2 regions of the Nocardioides sp. SRI_004 genome follow, and region 2 is predicted to be linked to the other one. Evidence: predicted binding sites of a transcription regulator. Region 2 holds the regulator's gene; the other holds the start of a gene.
The links. Region 2 encodes HrcA, which represses chaperone genes, less so after heat shock. Its sites were predicted from a motif close to TTGGCACTCGNNNNNNNCGAGTGCCAA; they were not measured.
Positions count from the first base shown of each region.

Region 1: a site for HrcA is predicted at 2,695-2,721, ahead of AC2YHB_RS01630 (FmdB family zinc ribbon protein). Genes of this name have one in related genera too.

Region 1 is NZ_JBYCZV010000001.1:318,201-328,961, reverse strand. Features, by position in the region: gene AC2YHB_RS01635 (penicillin acylase family protein) at 1-2,622, opposite strand, end outside; gene AC2YHB_RS01630 (FmdB family zinc ribbon protein) at 2,746-3,084, shown strand; gene AC2YHB_RS01625 (SAF domain-containing protein) at 3,151-3,813, shown strand; gene AC2YHB_RS01620 (MscL family protein) at 3,873-4,247, shown strand; gene AC2YHB_RS01615 (hypothetical protein) at 4,540-4,725, opposite strand; gene AC2YHB_RS01610 (LCP family protein) at 4,740-6,017, opposite strand; tRNA gene AC2YHB_RS01605 (tRNA-Arg) at 6,318-6,390, shown strand; gene AC2YHB_RS01600 (hypothetical protein) at 6,409-6,687, opposite strand; gene AC2YHB_RS01595 (4'-phosphopantetheinyl transferase family protein) at 6,880-7,629, opposite strand; gene AC2YHB_RS01590 (ABC transporter ATP-binding protein) at 7,662-8,510, opposite strand; gene AC2YHB_RS01585 (ABC transporter ATP-binding protein) at 8,497-9,498, opposite strand; gene AC2YHB_RS01580 (ABC transporter permease) at 9,495-10,376, opposite strand; gene AC2YHB_RS01575 (ABC transporter permease) at 10,373-10,761, opposite strand, start outside.
Region 2 is NZ_JBYCZV010000005.1:98,421-109,181, forward strand. Features, by position in the region: gene AC2YHB_RS08235 (PhoH family protein) at 1-964, opposite strand, end outside; gene AC2YHB_RS08240 (HIT domain-containing protein) at 1,073-1,417, opposite strand; gene AC2YHB_RS08245 (RNA polymerase sigma factor) at 1,485-2,084, shown strand; gene AC2YHB_RS08250 (GerMN domain-containing protein) at 2,084-3,022, shown strand; gene AC2YHB_RS08255 (Gmad2 immunoglobulin-like domain-containing protein) at 3,054-3,986, shown strand; gene AC2YHB_RS08260 (winged helix DNA-binding domain-containing protein) at 3,983-5,035, shown strand; gene AC2YHB_RS08265 (16S rRNA (uracil(1498)-N(3))-methyltransferase) at 5,115-5,858, opposite strand; gene dnaJ (molecular chaperone DnaJ) at 5,870-7,039, opposite strand; gene hrcA (heat-inducible transcriptional repressor HrcA) at 7,069-8,082, opposite strand; gene AC2YHB_RS08280 (hypothetical protein) at 8,298-9,038, shown strand; gene AC2YHB_RS08285 (MBL fold metallo-hydrolase) at 9,096-9,875, shown strand; gene AC2YHB_RS08290 (DUF3097 domain-containing protein) at 9,896-10,744, shown strand; gene AC2YHB_RS08295 (DUF6752 domain-containing protein) at 10,749-10,761, opposite strand, start outside.

The DNA of each region.
Region 1 (10,761 bases), on a different contig from region 2:
CTCGCCGCGGGCCCACTTGTCGGTCTGGTCGGTGTAGTGCGGGTGGAAGGCGTGCCCGGAGACGCCGGTGAGGTTGATCCACGTCGCGGCGTCGAGGTCGTCCATCGGCACGACCATCCGCATCGACGGGGCGGTCACGACGTCGTACCCCTCCCGCGCGTCCCAGCCGGTCGCGTCGACGAGCGATCCCCCACCGCCGACCTCCCAGCCGCCGCGGTTGAACAGCCGCTCGACGATGCCGATGCCGGACTCGCCGAGGGTGGCCGAGCGGAGCTCGAGCTCGTGCAGCGCGCCCCACGTCCACTCGTCGGCGTTGGGCGACTGCCGGGCCGTGAGCTCGTCGCGCGCGGCGATCATCGCCTCGCGCAGGATGTCGTCGCGGTCCTCCACGACGTCGTCGGTCTCGACGTCGTCCCACCAGTGGCTCGACGCGCGCCGCAGGATCCGCGCCACGACCGTGAACCAGCGGTCGCCGCCGTCCGGCTCGAGCGCCGCGGGCAGCTCGTCGGCGAAGGTCCGCTCGAGCACCTGGCGCCACACCACGTTGAAGTAGGCGGCAGCCGCGCTGTCGGGGCCCTGGCGGTAGTTCCACGAGCGCAGCAGCCTCTGGCCGTCGGAGTAGTAGCCGCGGGGCAGGTCGACCTCGAGGAGGTACGGCGTCAGCGCCTCGCCGATCGCGCTCCAGTCGTCGAGCTGGATGGCCCCCATCTTGGCGACGCTCAGCTCGTCGTCGGCGTCGAGCAGCTCGTTGATCCGGGTGGAGCGGTAGCCCTGGTCCCAGTCGTCGGTGAGGTGCGGCGGGTAGCGGCGCGGGTCGATGACGGCCTGGTTGGCGGTGGCGATGATCCCGGACTCGGGGTCGAGCACGTTGGGCAGGGCGTCGTACGGGACGAAGCGGCCGGTCCACGCGGTGTCCGGCTCCCAGCCGGCGGCGGGCGTGCGCCCGTCGTTGCCGGCCCTGCGGATCGGCACCAGGCCGGTCGCCTGGTAGCCGATGTGGCCCTCGCGGTCGGCGTACACGACGTTCTGGCCGGGCACGGCGAAGTCGCTGAGCGCGGCACGGAAGGACTCCCAGTCGCTCGCCATGTCGAGCGCCAGCAGCGCATCGGCGGTGGGGTGCGGCTGGAGCGCGGTCCACGCGAGCGAGACCCCGACGTCCCAGCCGTCGCCGGGCGCGGCGGTGTCGGCCCGCGCGACGTCGTCGGCCTGCTCGACGAGCCCGTCGTCGTCGGCGAGGTCGACGGCGTCGAGCTCCTCGTCGAGGTCGACCAGGTCGGTCAGCAGGGGCCCGTGGTCGGTGGACCGCACGGTGATGTCCACCGGGTCGCCGTCACGGACCTCGATCGTCTCGTCGCGGGTGGTCAGCGGGAGCTCCTTGCGACCGGACTGCCACGTGTCGCCGGAGACGCGCTCGACGTACAGGTCCGTGACGTCGGGGCCGAGGTTCGTGAAGCCCCACGCGATGTCGGCGTTGTGGCCGATCACGACGCCGGGGACGCCGGAGAAGCTGAAGCCGGCGACGTCCATCGGGCACTCGGTGGACACCGTGCGGCAGTGCAGCCCGACCTGGGTCCACACACCGGGCAGCGAGATGCCGAGGTGGGGGTCGTTGGCGAGGATCGGCGCACCGGTCGCGGTGTGCTCGCCGTCGACGACCCAGCTGTTGCTGCCGATCCCGTCGCCGCTGCCGAGCAGCGCCGGCACCCCGGAGAGGACGGAGCGCACGCCGGCGAGCGCGGCGACGGTACGCCGCCCGCCCGGCGCGGGACGCCGCAGCAGGTCGGACCCGGAGGGCTCGACGTCCTGGTCGAACACGTCGCCGAGCAGGCCGCCCTGCTCGACGATCGGCGCGTGCTTCTCGAAGGGGTACGACGGGTAGAGCTCCGCGCTCGCCTCCGTCCCGACCGCGGCGGCGGTCAGCGCGCGACCGATCTCCTCCTCGAGGTTGCCGCGCAGGTCCCACGCCATCGCCTTGAGCCAGGCGATCGAGTCGACGGCGCTCCACTTCTCGGGGGTGTAGTCGAGGCCGGTGATGCCGAGCAGGGTGTACTCGAGCGCCATCTCGGACGTCGAACGGCCCGCCAGCCACGCGTTCACGCCCTCCGCGTACGCGTCGAGCGCGCTGCGGGTGGCCGGGCGGAGCATGGTCAGCTCCTGCTCCGCGACCTGCCGCCAGCCGAGCGTGCGCACCACCAGGTCGCTCTCCAGGCCGTCCTCGCCGAACAGCTCCGACAGCCGCCCGGCGGTCGCGTGGCGTCGTACGTCCATCTCGAAGAAGCGGTCCTGCGCGTGGACGAAGCCCTGGGCCATCATCAGGTCGTGCATCGAGTCCGCGTAGACCTGCGGGATGCCGGCGTCGTCGCGCACCACCTCGACCTCGCCCTCGAGGCCGGACAGCTCGATCTCGCCGCTGGTCTGCGGCCACGGGCGGCGGACCACGACGACCGCGGTGACGAGCCCGGCGACCAGCGCCAGCGCCAGGAGGACGGCGATGCCGGCCATCCAGCGCAGGGGGCCCGACCAGGCGCGAAAGCCCCGGCGGGTCAGGTCCGTCGTGGCCTCGCGGGACTGGAGCGGGGACGCGGCGGGCGCGTCGTCGGTGCTGCTGGTTCCGTCCACCATGGTGGGCGCCATTGTGCCGGGTGGTCCCTGCGTCGCGGCGAATGCCCACCCTCCTGTGGGCGTGACGTATCATTGGCACTCGACAGTCGAGAGTGCCAACACGCATCACCACGGAGTCCACCGATGCCCACCTACCAGTACCGCTGCTCCGAGTGCGGCCACGCGTTCGAGCAGGTCCAGAGCTTCAGCGACGACGCCCTGACCGTCTGCCCCGAGTGCAACGGCGTGCTGCGCAAGGTGTTCAACTCCGTCGGCGTGGTCTTCAAGGGCTCCGGCTTCTACAAGACCGACAGCCGCTCCTCGAGCACGTCGACGACGCCGGCCGCGTCGACCTCGTCCGACAGCTCGTCCAGCTCGTCGTCCTCCGACTCCTCGAGCAGCTCGTCCAGCAGCTCCTCGTCGAGCAGCTCGTCGAGCAGCTCCTCGTCGAGCTCGACCGGCGCGGCGGCCTCCCCCGCCTGAGGCCTGCGGCTCGGGGCCTGTGGATGACCGCTGCACGCGGTCGCGCCACGACCTAGCGTCGCGGGCATGGCTCCGTCCACCCCGCCCCGCCCGCCCCGCCCGCTGCGGCACCGCGTCGCCGACACCCTGACCCGGGTACGACGCCGCGTGCTCCGCCGGCGCCGGCCGCTCGCGGTCCTGCTGGCCGCCGGGGCGGTCGCCGCCGCGCTGCACACCCTCGCGCCGCCACCACCGGCGAGCACCGGCCTGCGGGTCGCCGCCCGCGACCTGCCCGCCGGCCACGTCCTCACCGACGACGACCTCGTGGACGCGGAGGTGCCGCCCGGCGTCGTACCGGAGGGGGCGGAGGGGCACCCCGAGGGACGGGTGCTGGCGGCCCCGCTCCGGGCAGGGGAGCCGGTCACCGACGTCCGCCTGGTCGGTGAGGGGCTCGCCTCGGCGCAGCCCCCGGGCACGGTCGCGCTGCCCGTGCGACTGTCCGACGCGGGGCAGGCCGCGCTGCTCACGGTGGGCGACCGGATCACGCTGGTGGCGACCGATCCGCAGGCCGGGACCGCCGAGCCCCTGGCCGACGACGCGCTGGTGCTGGCGATTCCCGACGCGCGCCACGCCGGGGACGGTGCCCTGCCGGGGCGCCTGGTGGTGGTGGGCTTGGCCCAGGAGGACGTGTATCAGGTCACGTCCGCGTCCGTTGCTGCCTACGTGACTTATACATGGCGTCGCAGTTAGGTTGCTTCGCAGTCGTAGCACGCTCACTACGCGGAAGTCTCGGAAAGAGGAGAGATCACATGGACGGGTTCAAGAAGTTCCTGCTCAGGGGCAACCTGGTCGACGTGGCCGTTGCCTTCATCATGGCCACATCGTTCGCGGTCGTCGTCAAGACCTTCACCGACGTTCTCCTCGGCTTCGTGTCGCGGATCTTCGGCGGCAGCCCCAACTTCGACAGCGTCGTCATCTGGAAGGACAGCGACGGAGTCGGCATCCCGATCGGCACCTTCATCACCGCGGTGATCTCCTTCGTGATCCTCGCCGCGATCGTGTACTTCCTCGTCGTGACGCCGTACACGAAGGCGAAGGAGCGCTTCTTCCCGGACCAGCCCGAGGCCGAGGCCCCGGACATCGTCCTGCTCACCCAGATCCGCGACTCGCTCCAGAACCGCTGATCCCCGGCCGGCAACGCCGGCCCGCAGCACTCCCGGTGCCGCTCCATCACTGACCGTGGTGGGGCGGCACCGCTCGTTTTCGACCGAGATCCTCCGCCTCGCGGTGCGCACGCCGGCAACGTCGGCGGGACGTCATACGAACCGAGCGCCCAGACGACCGCTTCGCATGACGCAACCCTCGCCGCCACGGACCAGGCCCGGGACGTCATACGAACCGAGCGCTCGGACGACCGCTTCGCATGACGCAACCCTCGCCGCCCGACGTCCGACCGGGCCGACACCGGACACCCGCTCACTGGCCGTGGTGGGGCGGCACCTGCTCCTTCAGCCACTTCTCCGAGGCGGACTCACGGGCCGCCTCAGGTCGGGCGTCGTCCTTCTCGTCGGAGGTCACCGAGGGCTCGACGTCGCCGAAGATCGCGGCGAGGCGGCGCTTGCGCTTCCACTCCGGCTCGTCCGGATCGCGGGTGTCGGCCATGGCAGTCGGGTCCCTCAGCAGAGGCCGGCGGCGGCGCGGCCCTCGTCGGAGAGGCCGTCCGAGCCGTTCGTCGTACCGTCGGTCGCGGTGTCGGTGGCGCCACCCGTCGCACCGCCGGAGGCGCTTCCGCTGGCGGAATCGCTGGCCTTGTCGCTCGCCTTGTCGCTCGCCGAGCCCGAACCGCCGGCCGACGGCGTGCCGTCGGGCTTGTCGCCGGCGCTGAGCGCGTCCTTGAGGAACTCCGAGGTCAGCGGCTTGTCCTTGCGGACCAGGCGCCAGAGCTTGTCGACCTCGGGGGTCCACTCGATGCCGGCGCTGACCTTGTCGGAGTACACCCACGGCGTCGTGACGAACTTGATGTTGTCGGCGCCGATGCCCTTCGCGGTGAGTGCGATGTCGGCCATCTCGGCGATGCCGTCGAAGTCGGTCTGCAGCGAGGAGGTCGCGGCGTTCATGAACCGGATCAGGCGGTCCGGGCGGGCCAGCATGCCGGCGGTGAGCGCCTTGTTGATCATCGAGCCGATGAAGGCCTGCTGGCGGCGGGTGCGGTTGGGGTCGGTGCCGTCGCCGATGCGGTAGCGGGCGCGGACGTAGGTCAGCGCCTCCTTGCCCTTGATCTCGCGGGTGCCGGCCTCGAGGTGCACGTCGTGGTTGGGGTCGTCGATGTCCTCGGGGATGCAGACCTCGACGCCGTCGAGGGCATTGACCATGTCCTTGAACTGGTTGAAGTCGACGACGACGTAGTTGTCGATGCGCACGCGCGAGAGCTGCTCGAACTGCTGGATCGTGCAGGCCGGGCCACCCGAGGCGTAGGCCTCGTTCCACTTCACGTAGCCGCCGCTGCCGGCGATCTCCTTGCCGTCGTGGTCGTAGCAGGTCGGCCGGATCACGGCGCTGTCGCGCGGGATCGAGATGCCGTAGGCGAACGTCCGGTCGGCCGAGAGGTGGAACAGGATGGTGGTGTCGGAGAGACCGCCGCCGGCCTCGCCGTCGATGCCGTTGCCCTCGCCGGAGCGCGTGTCCGAGCCCATGACCAGGACGTTGAGCGGCTCCTGCGGACCCGCCACCGCCTCCTTGTCGGGCCGGTTCTTCAGCTGCGCGTCGACCTCTTCGTGCTGGATGTTGCCGTTGAGGTTGTTGTAGAGCGCCACGACGCCGACGCCGGTGAGCAGGCCCAGCCCCAGCAGGCTCGAGATGATGACCTTGAAGACCACCTTGCCGGGCTGCGGCCGCTTGCGCCGGCCCGCGACACGCGTGCCGCGGGTGCGTCGTACCGGACGGGAGGTCGACACGCGGCGAGCCCGGCTACCGGGCTCACGGGGACCTCCCGGCGTGGGCCGGGGAGGAGCTACCTGCGTCATCAATCACCTGGTCGTGCGGCCGCCTCGGGGCGGAACGTGGTCAGTGGAACTCAACGCGCTGCCGAGTCAGCTGCCGTACGACGCTCACGCGCCGCACCCACCGTACGGTCCCGGCCAAGCCGGGTCCGTGGTATGGACACCATTCTCGCCGCTCACCCCGCCGCGCGGCGAATCGTCCGGCCCGCCCCGACTCGGCCCGACGCGCCCGGTCCTGACAAGATGGTTCGCCGAGCCCCCGTAGCTCAGTGGATAGAGCAGCCGCCTCCTAAGCGAAAGGTCGTAGGTTCGACTCCTACCGGGGGCACCCTTCGCGTCCGACGACTCAGTGGGCGCTGACCCGCTCCCCGGCCGGCGCCGCGTCCCGGTTGCGGAGCGCACGCCAGGTGCGCCGCGCGAGCCCCAGCCAGCACACGACCGCGAGGCTCGAGAGCCCCGCCGGGATCCAGTGGCCGAGCATCACCGACGCCGCGACGGCGGAGACGAACGCGACCAGGTTGGCCACGACGTCGTACACGGGCGCGATGAAGCGGGCGTTGATGACGTGCGCGACCGCGATGACCACACCGCACGCGAACGTGACCGACAGGAGGAAGCTCACCACGTCGGCAAGTATCCGACGGGGGTGGGCAGAGTCCCCCATCGCCGACGCCAGGGCATGCAACCGAATCCGGCTCCCGCGCGTCTCTACGGGTGTGACGATCATGTGGACAGCCGCGCTGGTGATGTGGGCCCTCGTGCTGACGATGGCCGTGGTGGCCATCGCGCGGCGCTGAGCGCGAGGATTTCGGCAGGCTCAGCCGAGCACGGCCACCGCGGCGCCGTACCCCTCGGGCACGGCCACGTCCCGCACGACCCACGGTCCGATGGTGCGGCCGGGGGCGTCGTCGGTGCCGAGGTAGTCGAGGTGTGGGTCACGGCCCAGCCCGATGCCGATGCCCTTGAGGTAGGCCTCCGTGCGCGACCAGGCGCGGGTGAACCGGACCGTCGCACGACCCCCGTCGAGGGTCCCGTGCGCGGCGGCGCTGATCTCGTCGGTCTCCCGCGGGTGGAGCAGGCCGGCCAGCGCGACCGGGTCGTCGGGATGACGCTCGACGTCGACGCCCACGGGCACGTCGGCGACGGCGATCAGCACCTGACCCGGCGTGTGCGACAGCGAGAACTCCACCGGCGCGCCCTCCGCCCGGGGCCGGCCGTGCGGCTCACCGCAGCCGGGGCAGGCATGGCGGCCCCAGACGACCTTCTCCGGCGGGGTGTCGGTCGTGGCGCCCACGACCAGGCGCGCGGCCGCGTGGGCGAGCACGTAGGCCCGCTGCAGCTCCGCGCGGACGTACGACGACGCCCGCTCCCGCTCCGCCTCGTCGAGCCACCCGGCGCCGAGCTCGAGCTCGTGGTCGCCGAAGCGCGCGGTCTCCATCCGCCACACGCCGAGGCCGACCCCGGCCTCCGCGCGCGGCTCCGGCGCGTCGAGGAGGGAGCCGAGCACTGCGGGCTCCACCGGGATCGCCGATCGATCCGGTTCCGCCTCCGCCACGTCGCGACTCATCGTCTCCGAGGCTAACAAGGAGGTGGTCGGCGTCACTCCGGGGCCCGGTGGAGCGCCCGTCGTACCTCGGCGAGGTCCCAGCCCGGCGTCGGCACGCTGGCCCGCAGCCGCCGGGTGTACTCGTGCTGGGGATCGTCCAGCACGTCCTCGGTGCTGCCGCGCTCGACCACGATGCCACGGTGCATCACCACGACCGTGTCGGTGAGCTGGCGGACCACCGCGAGGTCGTGGCTGATCAGGACATAACTGATGCCGAGCCGGCGGCGGAGGTCGATGAGCAGGTTCAGGACCTGCGCCTGGATCGAGACGTCCAGCGCGGCGACCGACTCGTCGAGGATCAGCACCTCCGGCTCGGCCGCGAGCGCACGGGCGATCGCGACCCGCTGCCGCTGGCCGCCCGAGAGGGCCCGCGGGAGGGCACTGCCCTGGCGCTCGTCGAGGCCGACCATGCCCACGAGCTCGGCGACCCGCGCCGTGCGCTGCGCCGGGGTCCAGTCCGGCCGGTGCAGACGCAGCACCTCGTCGATCGCGCGGTCCACGGGCTGGCGCGGGTCGAGGCTCGAGTACGGGTCCTGGAAGACGATCTGCACCTCGCTCCCCCGGCGACGGCGCTCGGCGCCTCGGCGCGACGGCGTCGACCGGTCGCGCCCGCACGCCGTGACGGAGCCGGCCGTCGGTCGCTCCTGGCCGGTGACCATCTTCGCGATCGTGGTCTTGCCGGACCCCGACTCCCCCACGATCCCGAGCGAGCCGCCGCGGCGCAGGGTGAAGGACACGTCCTCCACCGCCACGACGCCACCGAACTCCTTGCGCAGGCCACGGACCTCGAGCACGGGTACGTCGACGGCCCGCTCCTCCTCCTCGACCTCAGTGACGGACATGCGGGGCTCCTCCCAGGACGCCACGGAGCGCGTCCGCCCGGAGGCACCGGGCCGCTCCGCTGTCGATCTCGACCAGGCCGGGGGCGGACGCCGTGCAGGCGTCCTCGCGGTGCGGGCAACGCGCGGCGAAGGCACAGGCACCGGCGGGTGCCTCGAGCGCGGACAGCGGCCGGCCGGGAATGGCGGCCAGCTCCTCCATCCGGCGGTCCAGCAACGGCCGCGCCGCCGCGAGCGCCGCCGTGTAGGGGTGCAGGGGGTCGTCGTGCAGCAGGCGCGACGCGCGCAGCTCGACGATCTCGCCGGCGTACATGACGGCCGTCCGGTCGCAGCAGGCGGCGGCCAGGTCGAGGTCGTGGGTGATGAACAGGATCGACAGGCCCAGGTCGCGGCGCAGCTCGTCGAGCAGTCCCATGATCTCGGCCTGCGTGGTGACGTCGAGCGCCGTTGTCGGCTCGTCGGCGAGCAGCAGCCGCGGCTCGGTGAGCAGTGCGCTGGCGATCATGACGCGTTGCAGCAGGCCGCCGGACAGCTCGTGCGGGAACTGCCCGAGCCGGCGCTCGCCGTCGGGGATGCCCACCCTCGCGAGCATCGCCACGGCGCGCTCGGCGGCCTCACGGCGCCCGACACCGCGATTGGTCCGCAGCACCTCGGTCATGAAGTCGCCGACCCGGCGCACCGGGTTGATGTGCACCCGCGGGTCCTGGAAGACGACCGCCACCTCGGCGCGATAGGTCCGCAAGGCCGTGCCGGACAGGGCGCCGACGTCCTGGCCGTCGAAGCAGACGGTGCCCCGCTGGACAGCACCCTTCGGCAGGATCCGGTCGATCGCCCGGACGGTCATGGACTTACCGGACCCCGACTCGCCGACCAGGCCCACCGCCTCGCCCGCCCCGACCGTGAACGACACGTCGCGCAGGACCGTGCGGTGCTCGCCCCGGACCGGCAGGTCGAGGCCGAGGTGGTCGACCTGCAGCAGTGGCGCGCTCATCGGCCGCCCTTCCTCTCCGCGCGCTCGAGGAGGCGCTCCCCGAGGACGTTCATGGCGACGACCACCGCGACGATGCACGCTCCGGCACACAACGCGGGCAACGGGTAGCCCAGCAGGATGCCCGACTGGTTCTCGGAGATCATCACGCCCCAGTCCGGGTCCGGCGGCTGCACCCCGATGCCGAGGTAGGAGATGACGGCGAGGTCGAGGACGGCGTAGCCGAAGAGGATCGACGCCTGGGCGACCATGAACGGGAACACGTTGGGCAGCAGGTGCCGCACGCAGATCGCGGTCGCGCCGAGGCCCTGCACCTCCAGCGCGGTGATGTAGGGCTGGCTGCGCTCCTTGAGCATCGCGCTGCGCAGGATCCGCGCGACGAAGGGCGTGTACGCCACCGCCATCGCGAGCACCGCCGCCCACAGGCCGGCCCCGAAGACGGCGGCGGTCAGCGCGGCCAGGAGCACGCCGGGGAAGGCGAAGAGGATGTCGAGGCCGGCCCCGACCGTGGTGTCGACCATGCCGCCGCGCCAGGCGGAGACCAGGCCGAGCAGGGAGCCGATCACCATGCAGAGCACGACGATCAGCAGCGGCCCGAGCATCGAGGAGCGCGCGCCGGCGAGGAGCCGCGACAGGACGTCCCGGCCCTGCACGTCCAGGCCCAGCAGGTGGCCGCCTCCCGGCGCGATCCAGGCCTGGGCGAGGTCGGCCGCGTTGGGGTCGTCCGGCGTGACCCAGGGACCGACGACGGCCACCACCGTGGCGAGCACGACGACGCCCGCCGCGATGCGTCCGGTCGGCCCGAGGCCGCGCCGGCCCCGGCGCCGGGGCGCGGTGACCGCGCCCGCGTTGGCGGCCGGTGCCGCTGCTGCCACGCTCATGCGGCACGCGCCCCGAGCTGGACCCGCGGGTCGAGGACGGCGTACAGCGCGTCGACGACGACGTTGACGAGCACGAACGCCACGACGAGGACGAGCGAGATGCCCTGCACCACGGCGATGTCCTTCGACTGCGCCGACTTCACGAGGTACTGCCCCAGGCCGTTGAGCCCGAAGGACGTCTCCACGACCGACGACAGCGCGATCAGGCTCGCGACCGTGACGCCGGTGACCGTCGTGATCGGAATGGCCGCGTTGCGCAGCACGTGGCGGGTCACGACGAGGTGCTGCGGGATCCCGCGGCTGATCGCGGTCTGCACGTGCTCGCGGGCGACCTCCTCGCGGATGGCCGTCCGGGTCACCCGGGCCACGACGGCGACCGACGAGA
Region 2 (10,761 bases):
AGGCCGCCACGATCCGCGCGACCAGCTTGTGCCGGACGACGTCGTGGCTGGTGAGCCGGACGAAGGCGAGGTCGTCGACGCCGTCGAGGATGCCCTCGACGATCCGCAGGCCGGACTGCGTGCCGGACGGCAGGTCGACCTGGGTGACGTCGCCGGTCACCACGATCTTCGAGCCGAAGCCGAGCCGGGTCAGGAACATCTTCATCTGCTCGGGCGTGGTGTTCTGCGCCTCGTCGAGGATGATGAAGGAGTCGTTGAGCGAGCGACCACGCATGTAGGCCAGCGGCGCGACCTCGATCGTGCCGGCGGCGAGCAGCTTGGGGATCGACTCGGGGTCGAGCATGTCGTGCAGGGCGTCGTACAGGGGACGCAGGTAGGGGTCGATCTTCTCGCTCAGCGTGCCGGGCAGGTAGCCGAGCCGCTCGCCGGCCTCGACCGCCGGTCGGGTCAGGATGATCCGGGTGACCTGCTTGGCCTGCAGCGCCTGGACGGCCTTGGCCATCGCGAGATAGGTCTTGCCCGTGCCGGCCGGGCCGATGCCGAAGGTGATCGTGTGGTTGTCGATCGTCTCGACGTAGCGCTTCTGGTTGAGCGTCTTCGGGCGGATCGACCGGCCGCGGTTGCTCAGGATGTTGACCGAGAGCACGTCGGCGGGCCGCTCGGACGTGGACGTCTGCGCGCGCAGCATCGCCTCGACGCGCTCGACGACCTCGGGCGTGATGCCCTGGCCGGTGCGCAGGATCGCGACGAGCTCCTCGATGAGCTTCTCCGCGAGCTCCAGCTCGTGGGGGTCGCCGCTGAGGGTGACCCGGTTGCCGCGGACGTGGACCTGGACGCCGAACTGCTTCTCGATGATGCCGAGGTGCTCGTCACCGGGACCGAAGAGCGTGACCATGTCGATGCTGTTCGGCACGACGACGGTGTGCCGGGTGGCGGTGATCGGGGTGGGGGTGGAGTCGGTCATGGATGCCCGGGGCGGGCGGCCTTTCAGTACGGCGGTCGGTCTCCTCCATGCTACGGGAGGGACCACGCCGCGCCCACTCGTTTGTCAGCGCGGAGGTCAGCGCGGAGGTCAGCCCGGGGGCCAGTTCAGCGGCCGGCCGGCGATCACGTGGCAGTGCGTGTGGAAGACGGTCTGCTGGGCGCCGGCGCCGGTGTTGAAGACGAGCCGGTAGTCGTCGTACCCCTCGGCGGCGGCGACGGCCCTCGCGGTGGCCGGGATCTCGGCGAAGGTCGCGGCGTCGGCGGCGGCCGTCGCGGCGGCGTTGGGCTCGTGGTCGCGCGGGATCACCAGCACGTGCAGGGGCGCCTGCGGGTTGATGTCGCGGAACGCGATGGTGCGCTCGCCCTCGTGGACGATCTCGGCCGGGATGTCGCCGGCGACGATCTTGCAGAACAGGCAGTCCGGGTCGCTCACCCGGCCACCCTCGCAGATCGTTGCGAAACGGTGTCAACCGGTTCCACCGCTGGCGCGTGGAACTAACGTGACGATCCATGCGGTGCTCGGCGCTCCTCCTCTCTCCCCCGGCAGCCTCGCCGGGGCGACGGGGCACGCCATGACCCAGCGCGCGAGCGACGCCGACTCCGCGATCGAGACGCTGTACGTCGCCCACTGGGACCAGCTGGTCCGGCTCTCCGTGCTGCTGGTGCGCGACCAGGGCCAGGCCGAGGAGGTCGTGCAGGACGCCTTCATCGAGCTGCACCGCCGCTGGGCCCGGCTCGACGACCCGGACCGGGCGCCCGCCTACCTGCGGCAGACCGTCGTGAACCGGTCCCGGTCCGCGCTGCGCCACCGCGGCGTCGTCCAGCGGCACCTGGCCCGGCAGCACCGGGTCGACGACGCACCTCCCGCCGACGAGCCGGTGCTCGCCGACAGCCGCCGGCGCTCGGTGCTGGAGGCCCTGCAACAGCTCCCCCGACGGCAGCGCGAGGTGCTCGCGCTGCGCTACTACCTCGACCTCTCCGAGGCGGAGATCGCCGAGACCCTCGGCATCAGCCGCGGCGCGGTGAAGAGCCACGCCTCCCGCGGTGCGGCCTCCCTGCGGCCGCTCCTCGCCGCGCACGACCTGAAGGACGGCCAGTGATGGCACACGAACGCGATGACATCGACGGCCTCGACGGCCCCGACGACCTGGCCCTGCAGCGGTTGCTCACCGACGCCGTGGCCGACGTCGAGCCGCACGACCGGCTCGGCGAGATCCGGCGTCGGACCGCCCCCGCACCGCGGCGGACCCGCCAGCGGTGGACGCTCGCCGTCCTCGGCGCCGGGGTGGCCACCGCGTCCGTGGTCGGCGCGGTCGCGCTGGCCGGCAACCTCGGGCTGCCCGGCGGCGACGACCAGAGCGCCGCCGGATCGCAGCCCGCACTCGTCGGCACCTACTTCGTCGGCGAGACCACGGACGGGACGTGGCTCTACCGGGAGTTCCAGGTGGTGGACGCCGGGCCGGCCACCGACCGCGCGCTCGCGGCCCTGCGACGGCTCGAGGTCGATGCGGGCCCGGAGGACCCCGACTACACCACCCTGTGGCCCGACGGCTCCTTCACCAGCGTCGCGGTCGTCGACGACGGCATCCGCGTCGAGCTCGGGAGCCGGATCCGTGCCGTCCCGGCCGGGCTCGCCCTCCAGCAGGCGGTGCAGACGGTGCAGGGCGTGCTGCAGCAGACCACGCCCGTGACCTTCGCGACGCCCGACGGCCCGCTCGCCGGTGCGACGTCGGTGCGGCGGGACGGCTCCGTCGTCGCACCGGTCAACATCAGCGACCCCGTCGAGGGGCTCGAGACCAGCGGCACCCTGGTGGTCCGCGGCCGCGCATCCGCCGCCCGGACCGGCCCGAAGCGGGTCGCGTGGGAGCTCCGCGACGCCACCGACGAGGTCGTCCGGGCCGGCGACGTCGACGTCACCGAGGCCGCCTGGACGATGACCCTCGACCTCAGTGACCTCGCGCCCGGGCGCTATGTCATCGCCGCCTTCGGCGCCGATGTGGCCACCGCGACCGACACGCGGACCTTCGTCGTCCACTGACGCATCCACCACGCACGGAAGGATCGACTCCATGAGCACCCCCCTTCGTCGTACCGCCACCGCCGTGGTGGCCGCGACGCTCAGCCTCGGGCTCCTCGCCGCGTGCGGCGACGACGACCCCGCCCCCACCGCCGGTGACCCGACGACCGCGACCAGTGACGCGTCGGACCCGACCGATGGCAGCGACGGCAGCGACGCCACCGACACCCCGTCGGGCAGCGCGACCGCGACCGACTCCCCCGCCCCGAAGGTGATCCCGGTCTACTACGTGGGCGACACCCCGGGCGGCGACCGGCTGTTCCGCGAGTTCACCCAGTCCGCAGGGGTCGACCCGCTCGTGGCGGCCGCGGCGGCGGTCACTGCCGGCGACCCGGTCGACCCCGACTACCGGACCTCGTGGCCCAGTGGTCGCTTCGCCTCGGTCGAGGAGGCCGGCGGCGCGATCGTGGTCGAGGTCGAGGACGAGGACTGGCTCGGACGCGGCGACCTCGACCGGGCCCAGGCCCGGCTGGCCGTCCAGCAGCTCGTCTACACCCTGCAGGGCGCGGTCGGCGACCGCCTCCCCGTCAAGGTCGAGTACGACGGAAAGCCCGCCCCGACCCTGCTCGGCGTCCCCGTCGGAGCCGGCCTGAAGGCCGCCCCGCAGCTCGACGTGCTGGCGCTCGTCAACATCACCGAGCCCGCCGAGGGGACGGTCGTCAGCGGCACGATCACCGCGACCGGCCGGGCCAGCTCGTTCGAGGCGACGGTCCCGTGGTCGATCGAGGACAGCACCGGCAAGGAGGTCCTCGAGGGCTTCGCCACGGCCGAGGGCTGGACCGACAAGCTCTACCCCTGGGAGACGCAGATCGACCTGAGCGACCTCGCCCCCGGCGCGTACACCCTCATCGCGCGGACCGACGACCCCTCCAACGGAGAGGGCGGCGGACCGACCGAGGACACGAAGCGGATCACGATCGAGTGAGGCTCACCAAGCGTCGCCTCAACCGCACCCTGCTGCTGCGCCAGCACCTGCTCGCGCGCGTCGACCGGACCCCTGCCGAGATGGTCGAGCACCTGGTCGGGCTGCAGGCGCAGGAGTCGATGCCGCCGTACCTCTCGCTCGCGGCGCGGCTCACCGACCTCGACCCACTCGAGGTGAGCCGGGCGCTCGAGTCGCGGGAGCTGGCGCGGGTGCTCAGCCTGCGCGACACCGTCCACCTGCACCTGCCCGCCGACGCCCTCACGCTGCCGGTGTGGGCGGCGCCCGTGCGCGACCGCGAGCTGCGGATGAGCCAGTCCATCGGCGAGGCGCGCGAGGTCGACCGCGAGGCGTTCGCCACCGCCGTCCGCACCGTGCTGGCCGACGGGCCGCTGCCCCAGCGGGCGATGTCGGCAGCGCTCGCGGAGCACTTCCCGTCGTACACGGCGAGCCAGCTGGGCCAGGTCGCCCGGGTCGCCGAGGTGCTGGTGCAGCTGCCGCCCCGCGGCTGCTGGAAGCCGACGACGTCGACGGCCGTCGCCTACGACTTCGCCGACCGCTGGCTCGGCGCGCCACTGGCCGAGCCGGACGTGCCCGAGGTCGTCCGCCGCTACCTGCGCGCCTTCGGACCGGCCACCGCGGCCGACGTCACCACCTGGTCGGGCATCACCCGGCTGGTGCCCGTGCTCAAGGCGATGGACGACCTGGTCCGGCACGAGGACGAGGACGGCAAGGTCCTCTACGACGTCGAGGGCGCCCCGATCGCCGACGAGGACGCGCCCGCCCCGGTGCGCCTGCTCGGCACCTACGACAACGTCTGGCTCTCCCACGCCGGCCGCGACCGGGTCACCGCCCCCGAGCGGCGCAACACCTGGATGGGTGTCAACGGCGCCCAGTCCAACGCGCTCTTCGCCGACGGCTGGCTGGAGGGGCTGTGGCGGGTCGAGGACGGCACGGTCGTGCTCGGGGAGATCCTGCGGCCGCTCAGCAAGGCGGAGAAGGCGGAGCTGGACGAGGAGGTCGGGCGGGTCGAGGCACTGCTCGCATCGTGAGAAAGTCGTTGCGGTTTGGGACCAATCCGCAACATCTCGACCCCGCGAGCTGTCGTTCCCGCCCAATCGGCGACGCCGCTCAACCGCCCCAGCGGGACGTCCGCGACAGCAGCGCCGACACCGCGGCGACGCCCGCGGTCGACGTGCGGAGCACCTCCGGGCCGAGCCGGCAGGCGACCGCGCCCGCCTCGACGAACCGGCCCACCTCGTCGTCGGTGAGCCCGCCCTCCGGGCCGACCACGACCAGCAGGTCGCCGTCGGGTGGCAGCGCGAGCGCGCCCAGCGGCTCGGTGGCGTCCTCGTGGAGCACGACCGCCACGTCGACCTCGCCGACCAGCGCCACGACGTCGTCGGTGGACGCCAGCGGCACGACCTCGGGGTGCCAGGCGCGGCGGGCCTGCTTGGCGGCCTCGCGGGCGGTGGCCTGCCACTTGGCGAGCGACTTCGCGGCCCGCTCGCCCTTCCAGACGGCCACGCTGCGCGACGCCGCCCAGGGCACGATCCGCGCGACGCCGACCTCGGTCAGCACCTCGACGGCCAGCTCGCCGCGCTCGCCCTTGGGGAGCGCCTGCACCACGGTGACCCGCGGGCGGGGTTCGGGCAGGTCCTCGACCGCCCGGGCGACCACGGTGAACGACCGCTTGGTGGTCTCGCTGACCTCGCCGGTCACCAGCCGGCCGACCCCGTCGGTGAGCAGCAGGGCCTCGCCCACCCGCAGGCGTCGTACGACGACGGCGTGGTGGGCCTCGTCGCCCTCGACGGTCACGGCGTCACCGGCGGCGACGCCGTCGAGCGACGGGACGAGGTGCTGCGGGAGGGTCATGCCCGGCCGGCTCAGTGCGCGGTGAAGGCGTCGCGGAGGCGGCCGAAGACGGACTTGTGGGCCGGACGCACGTCGCCGGTCGGCTGCTCCTCGCCGCGGATCGCCGCCAGCTCGCGGAGCAGCTCCTCCTGGCGCGGGTCGAGCCTCGTCGGGGTCTCGACGGCGATCGCGACGATCAGGTCGCCCCGTCCGCCGCGGAGGCCGGGGACGCCCTTGCCGCGCAGCACGACCTCGTGGCCGGACTGGGTGCCGGCGGGGATCGGCAGCTCGAACGCGGTCTCCAGGCCGGCGTCCTCCGCGTCGGGGAGGTCGGCCTCGAGGGTCGGCATCTGGATCGTCGTACCGAGCGCACCTGCGGTCATCGGCACCGAGACGGTGCAGTGCAGGTCGTTGCCGTGGCGCGAGAAGGTCGGGTGCGGGGCGACCTGGATCTCGACGTAGAGGTCACCGGCGGGGCCGCCGCCGGGGCCGACCTCGCCCTGCTCGCTGAGCTGGACGCGGGTGCCGGTGTCGACGCCGGCGGGGATCTTGACGGTGAGGGTACGACGCGAGCGGACCCGGCCGTCGCCGGCGCACTCGCGGCAGGGGTCCGGAATGACCGAGCCGTAGCCGCGGCAGGCGGCGCAGGGGCGCAGCGTGCGGATCTCGCCGAGGAAGGAGCGCTGCACGTGGGCGACCTCGCCCGCACCGCGGCACGTCTCGCACGGCACCGGGTGGCTGCCGGGCGCTGCGCCCTCGCCGCCACACGTCGAGCAGCGCACGGCCGTGTCGACCTTGAGCTCGCGGGAGACGCCGAAGGCGGCCTCGGCGAGGTCGACCTCGATCCGGATCAGGGCGTCCTGGCCGCGCCGGACCCGCGGGCGCGGACCCCGGCCACCACCGCCGGCTCCGGCCCCGGAGCCACCGAAGAAGGCGTCCATGATGTCGGTGAACGAGAAGCCGGCGCCCTGCCCGCCGAAGCCGCCGCCGAACGGGTCGCCGCCACGGTCGTACGACGCCCGCTTCTGCGGGTCGGAGAGCACCTCGTAGGCAGCGGTGACCTGCTTGAACCGCTCCTGGCTCTCCTCGTCGGGGTTGACGTCGGGGTGGAGCTGCCGGGCCAGCTTGCGGTAGGCCTTCTTGATGGTGTCGGCGTCCGCGTCGCGGGCGACACCGAGCAGCTCGTAGAGGTCCTGGCTCACTTCTTCTCCATCACGCGGCTGAGCGGCGCTCAGCTCTCGTCGAGGATGCGCGACACGTAGCGCGCCACCGCGCGCACTGCCGCCATCGTTCCTGGGTAGTCCATGCGGGTCGGGCCGACGATGCCCAGCGACGCGAGCGCGTCGTCGGGTCCGTAGCCCGTCGCGATCACGCTGGTCGACGCGAGCTCCTCGTAGGGACCCTCCGCGCCGATCCTGACGGTCAGGGCGCCACCGGTCGTGGCCTCCCCGAGCAGCTTCAGCAGGACGACCTGCTCCTCGAGGGCCTCCAGCAACGGCCGGATCGAGGTGTCGAAGCTGTCGCCGAAGCGGGCGAGGTTGGCCGTTCCGCCCACCACGATCCGCTCGTCGGAGCGGTGGTCGCTCATGGCCTCCACCAACGCGTCGACCACCGCGCGGGTGGCCGCGTCGGCGTCCGGCGCCTGGACGAGCGCGCCGAGCGCGGTGGCGGCGTCGCCGATGACCTCACCGGTAGCGGCGAGGTTGACCCGCGAGCGCAGCGCGGCGAGCTGGTCGTCGCCGAGCTCGGACTCGAGCTCGACGTGGCGCTGCTCGACGCGACCGGTGCTGAGGATCAGCACCAGCAGCAGCCGGGTCGGGGTGAGGGCGACGATCTCCACGTGGCGCACCGTCGAGCGCGACAGGGTGGGGTACTGCACCACCGCGACCTGGCGGGTCAGCTGCGCGAGCAGCCGGACCGAGCGGTGCACCACGTCGTCGAGGTCGACGGCGCCGTCGAGGAAGCTCGCGATGGCGCGTCGTTCGGCGGTCGTGGTCGGCTTGACGGTCGAGAGGCGGTCGACGAAGAGCCGGTAGCCCTTGTCGGTCGGCACCCGGCCGGCGCTCGTGTGCGGCTGGGCGAGGTAGCCCTCGTCCTCCAGGGCGGCCATGTCGTTGCGGATCGTCGCGGGCGACACGTTGAGGCTGTGCCGCTCGACCAGCGCCTTGGAGCCGACCGGCTCCTCGGTCGCGACGTAGTCCTCGACGATGGCGCGCAGCACCGCGAGCCTGCGCTCCTCCTGCATGCCCACCTCCTGCTCACGCACCGCTTGACCGACTCGAACCGGCTCGAACCGGCTCGAACCGACGCCGGTGGACCTTGGCACTCCACCCGCTGGAGTGCCAATGCTACCCGCGCACCCCCGGATCCGCGGGACCGGCGACACGGCCTTCCCACCGTCGCGCAGAGCAGGTAGGTTAGGCTCACCTAATCAGGCCGAACCGATCCCAAGGAGCCGGCATGTCCCTCGACCCCGGTCTCGACGCCGGTCGCACCGACGTCCACCGCCTGGCCGCCGCGGCCCGCAGCATCCTCGCCTGCCCGGCCGACGTCCACCTCGTGGTCGACGGCGTCGACGACGTCACCGCCGGCCTCGAGGACGCCCACCTGGAGATGCAGGACCACGGCGGTCGCCCGCTCTTCGCCTGCCCCGCCGACGCCGCGCTCGCGATCGCCGCCACTGACGGCCGGGGCGCCCTGCTGACCTTGCACAGCGGCCTGGGCCGGCCGGGCTCGCCGGACCGCGACGCGACGCTCACCCTCTCCGGGCGGCTCGAGGCGACCGGGCTCGAGGACTGCGAGTGCTGCACCGAGGTGCGGATGCGGGTCCTGCTCCGTCCCGACTTCGCCCTGCTCTCCCGCGAGGGCCACGGCCGCGAGGACGCCCGGATCCGGGTCCCGCTCACCGCCTTCAGCTCCCCGGTCCACGACCTCAACCGCGGCTTCCTGCAGCGCTCGGTCGAGCACGCCAACCAGTGCCACCAGGACGAGCTGCGCCGGGCCGTCGCGACCCGCACCGGCACCCGCCTCGGCGACGTCGTCGGCGTCCACCTGGCCGGGCTGCGTCCCGACGGCGTGGTCCTCCAGTGGGTCGACCCGACCGGGTCCCACGAGACCACCCTGTCCTTCCCCCGCGCGGCACGCACCGCGCCCGACCTCGGCGAGCTGCTGCGCGAGGAGCTGCACGCCGGGCTCTGCTGACTCGTCGGTCGAGGAGGCTGCGCAGCAGCCGTCACGAGACCCCCGTAGCCTGACCGCGTGCCGTTCATCGAGGTCGCGGACCGGGTCTGGGTCCGCCGTGTCCCGTCGTACGACGTCAACCTGACCGTCGTCGGCGGCGAGCGCGGCCTCGTGGTGGTCGACACGCTCGCCACCGCCGCCGAGGCGCGGGCCGCGATCGTCGGCATCGGCGACCTGCAGGCGGGCCCGGTGGTCGCCGTGGTGAACACCCACGACCACTTCGACCACGTGCTCGGCAACGCCGCCTTCCGCGAGAAGTACGACGCCGCGCTCCCCATCCACGCGACGGAGGCCGCTGCGGACGCGACCGACCCCGCCGCCCCGCCCGCCGACCGGACCTTCTCCAGCGCGGCCGTGATCGACCTCGGCGACCGCCAGCTCGAGCTCGTCCACCCCGGCCGCGGCCACACCGCGGGCGACCTGGTGGTCCGCGTCCCCGACGCCGACGTGCTGCTCGTCGGCGACCTCGTCGAGGAGTCCGCTCCCCCGGCGCTGGGCAGTGACTCGTGGCCGATGGAGTGGCCGCAGACCTTGGACCTCGTGCTCGGGCTGGCCACGCCGGACACGGTCGTCGTGCCCGGCCACGGCGCCGTGGTGGACCGCCGCTTCGTCGAGCAGCAGTGCGACGAGCTGCGCGCCGTCGCGGAGACGATTCGCGAGCTGGCCGGTCGCGGCGTACCGGAGGCCGAGGCGTACGCCGCAGCGGACTGGCCGTTCCCGGAGGACGCCCTGCACCACGCGATTCCCCGTGGGTACGCGCAATTGCCCCGGGCGCGCCGCCAGCTCCCGCTGATCTGACCCACCTAAGGTGGTCCGTCGTGGATCGCTACGGGACCGACGTGCTGGCAGGAGACTGGAAGGTCCCGAAGCGGGGCCGCGCGGTGGAGACACCGGCCGACCACGGCCTGGTCGTCGAGGAGGTCACCACGGACTGGTGCGGCGAGATCGTCGCCGTCGACCGCGACCTGCACACCGTCACCCTCGAGGACCGGCGCGGCAAGCGGCGTACCTTCCCCCTCGGAACGGGCTTCCTGCTCGAGGGCAAGCCGGTCATCCTGACCCCGCCGGTCACGAAGGCGGCGCCGGCGAGGCCGACCCGCACCGCCAGCGGCTCGATCGCCGTGCACGACGCCAAGGCGCGGGTCGCCCGCGCCAGCCGGATCTTCGTCGAGGGCCGCCACGACGCCGAGCTGGTCGAGAAGGTCTGGGGTGACGACCTGCGGATCGAGGGCGTGGTCGTGGAGTACCTCGGCGGCGTCGACGACCTCGCCGACCACCTGCGCGACTTCAAGCCGGGGCCCAACCGCCGCGTCGGCGTCCTCGTGGACCACCTCGTCGCGGGCTCCAAGGAGAGCCGGATCGCGCAGGGCATCATGAAGTCGCCGGTCGGCAAGGACGTGCTGATCGTCGGCCACCCGTTCATCGACATCTGGCAGGCCGTGAAGCCCGACCGGCTCGGCTTCAAGGAGTGGCCGAAGGTGCCCAAGGGCATCGACTGGAAGAAGGGCACCTGCCAGCAGCTCGGCTGGCCGCACCGCGACCAGGCCGACATCGCCCGGGCGTGGAAGCACGTCCTCGGCGGAGTACGCGGCTTCCAGGACCTCGACCCGCAGCTGCTCGGGCGGGTCGAGGAGCTGATCGACTTCGTGACCGCGCCGGGGTCCTGAGGGCCTAGAGGCCCTGC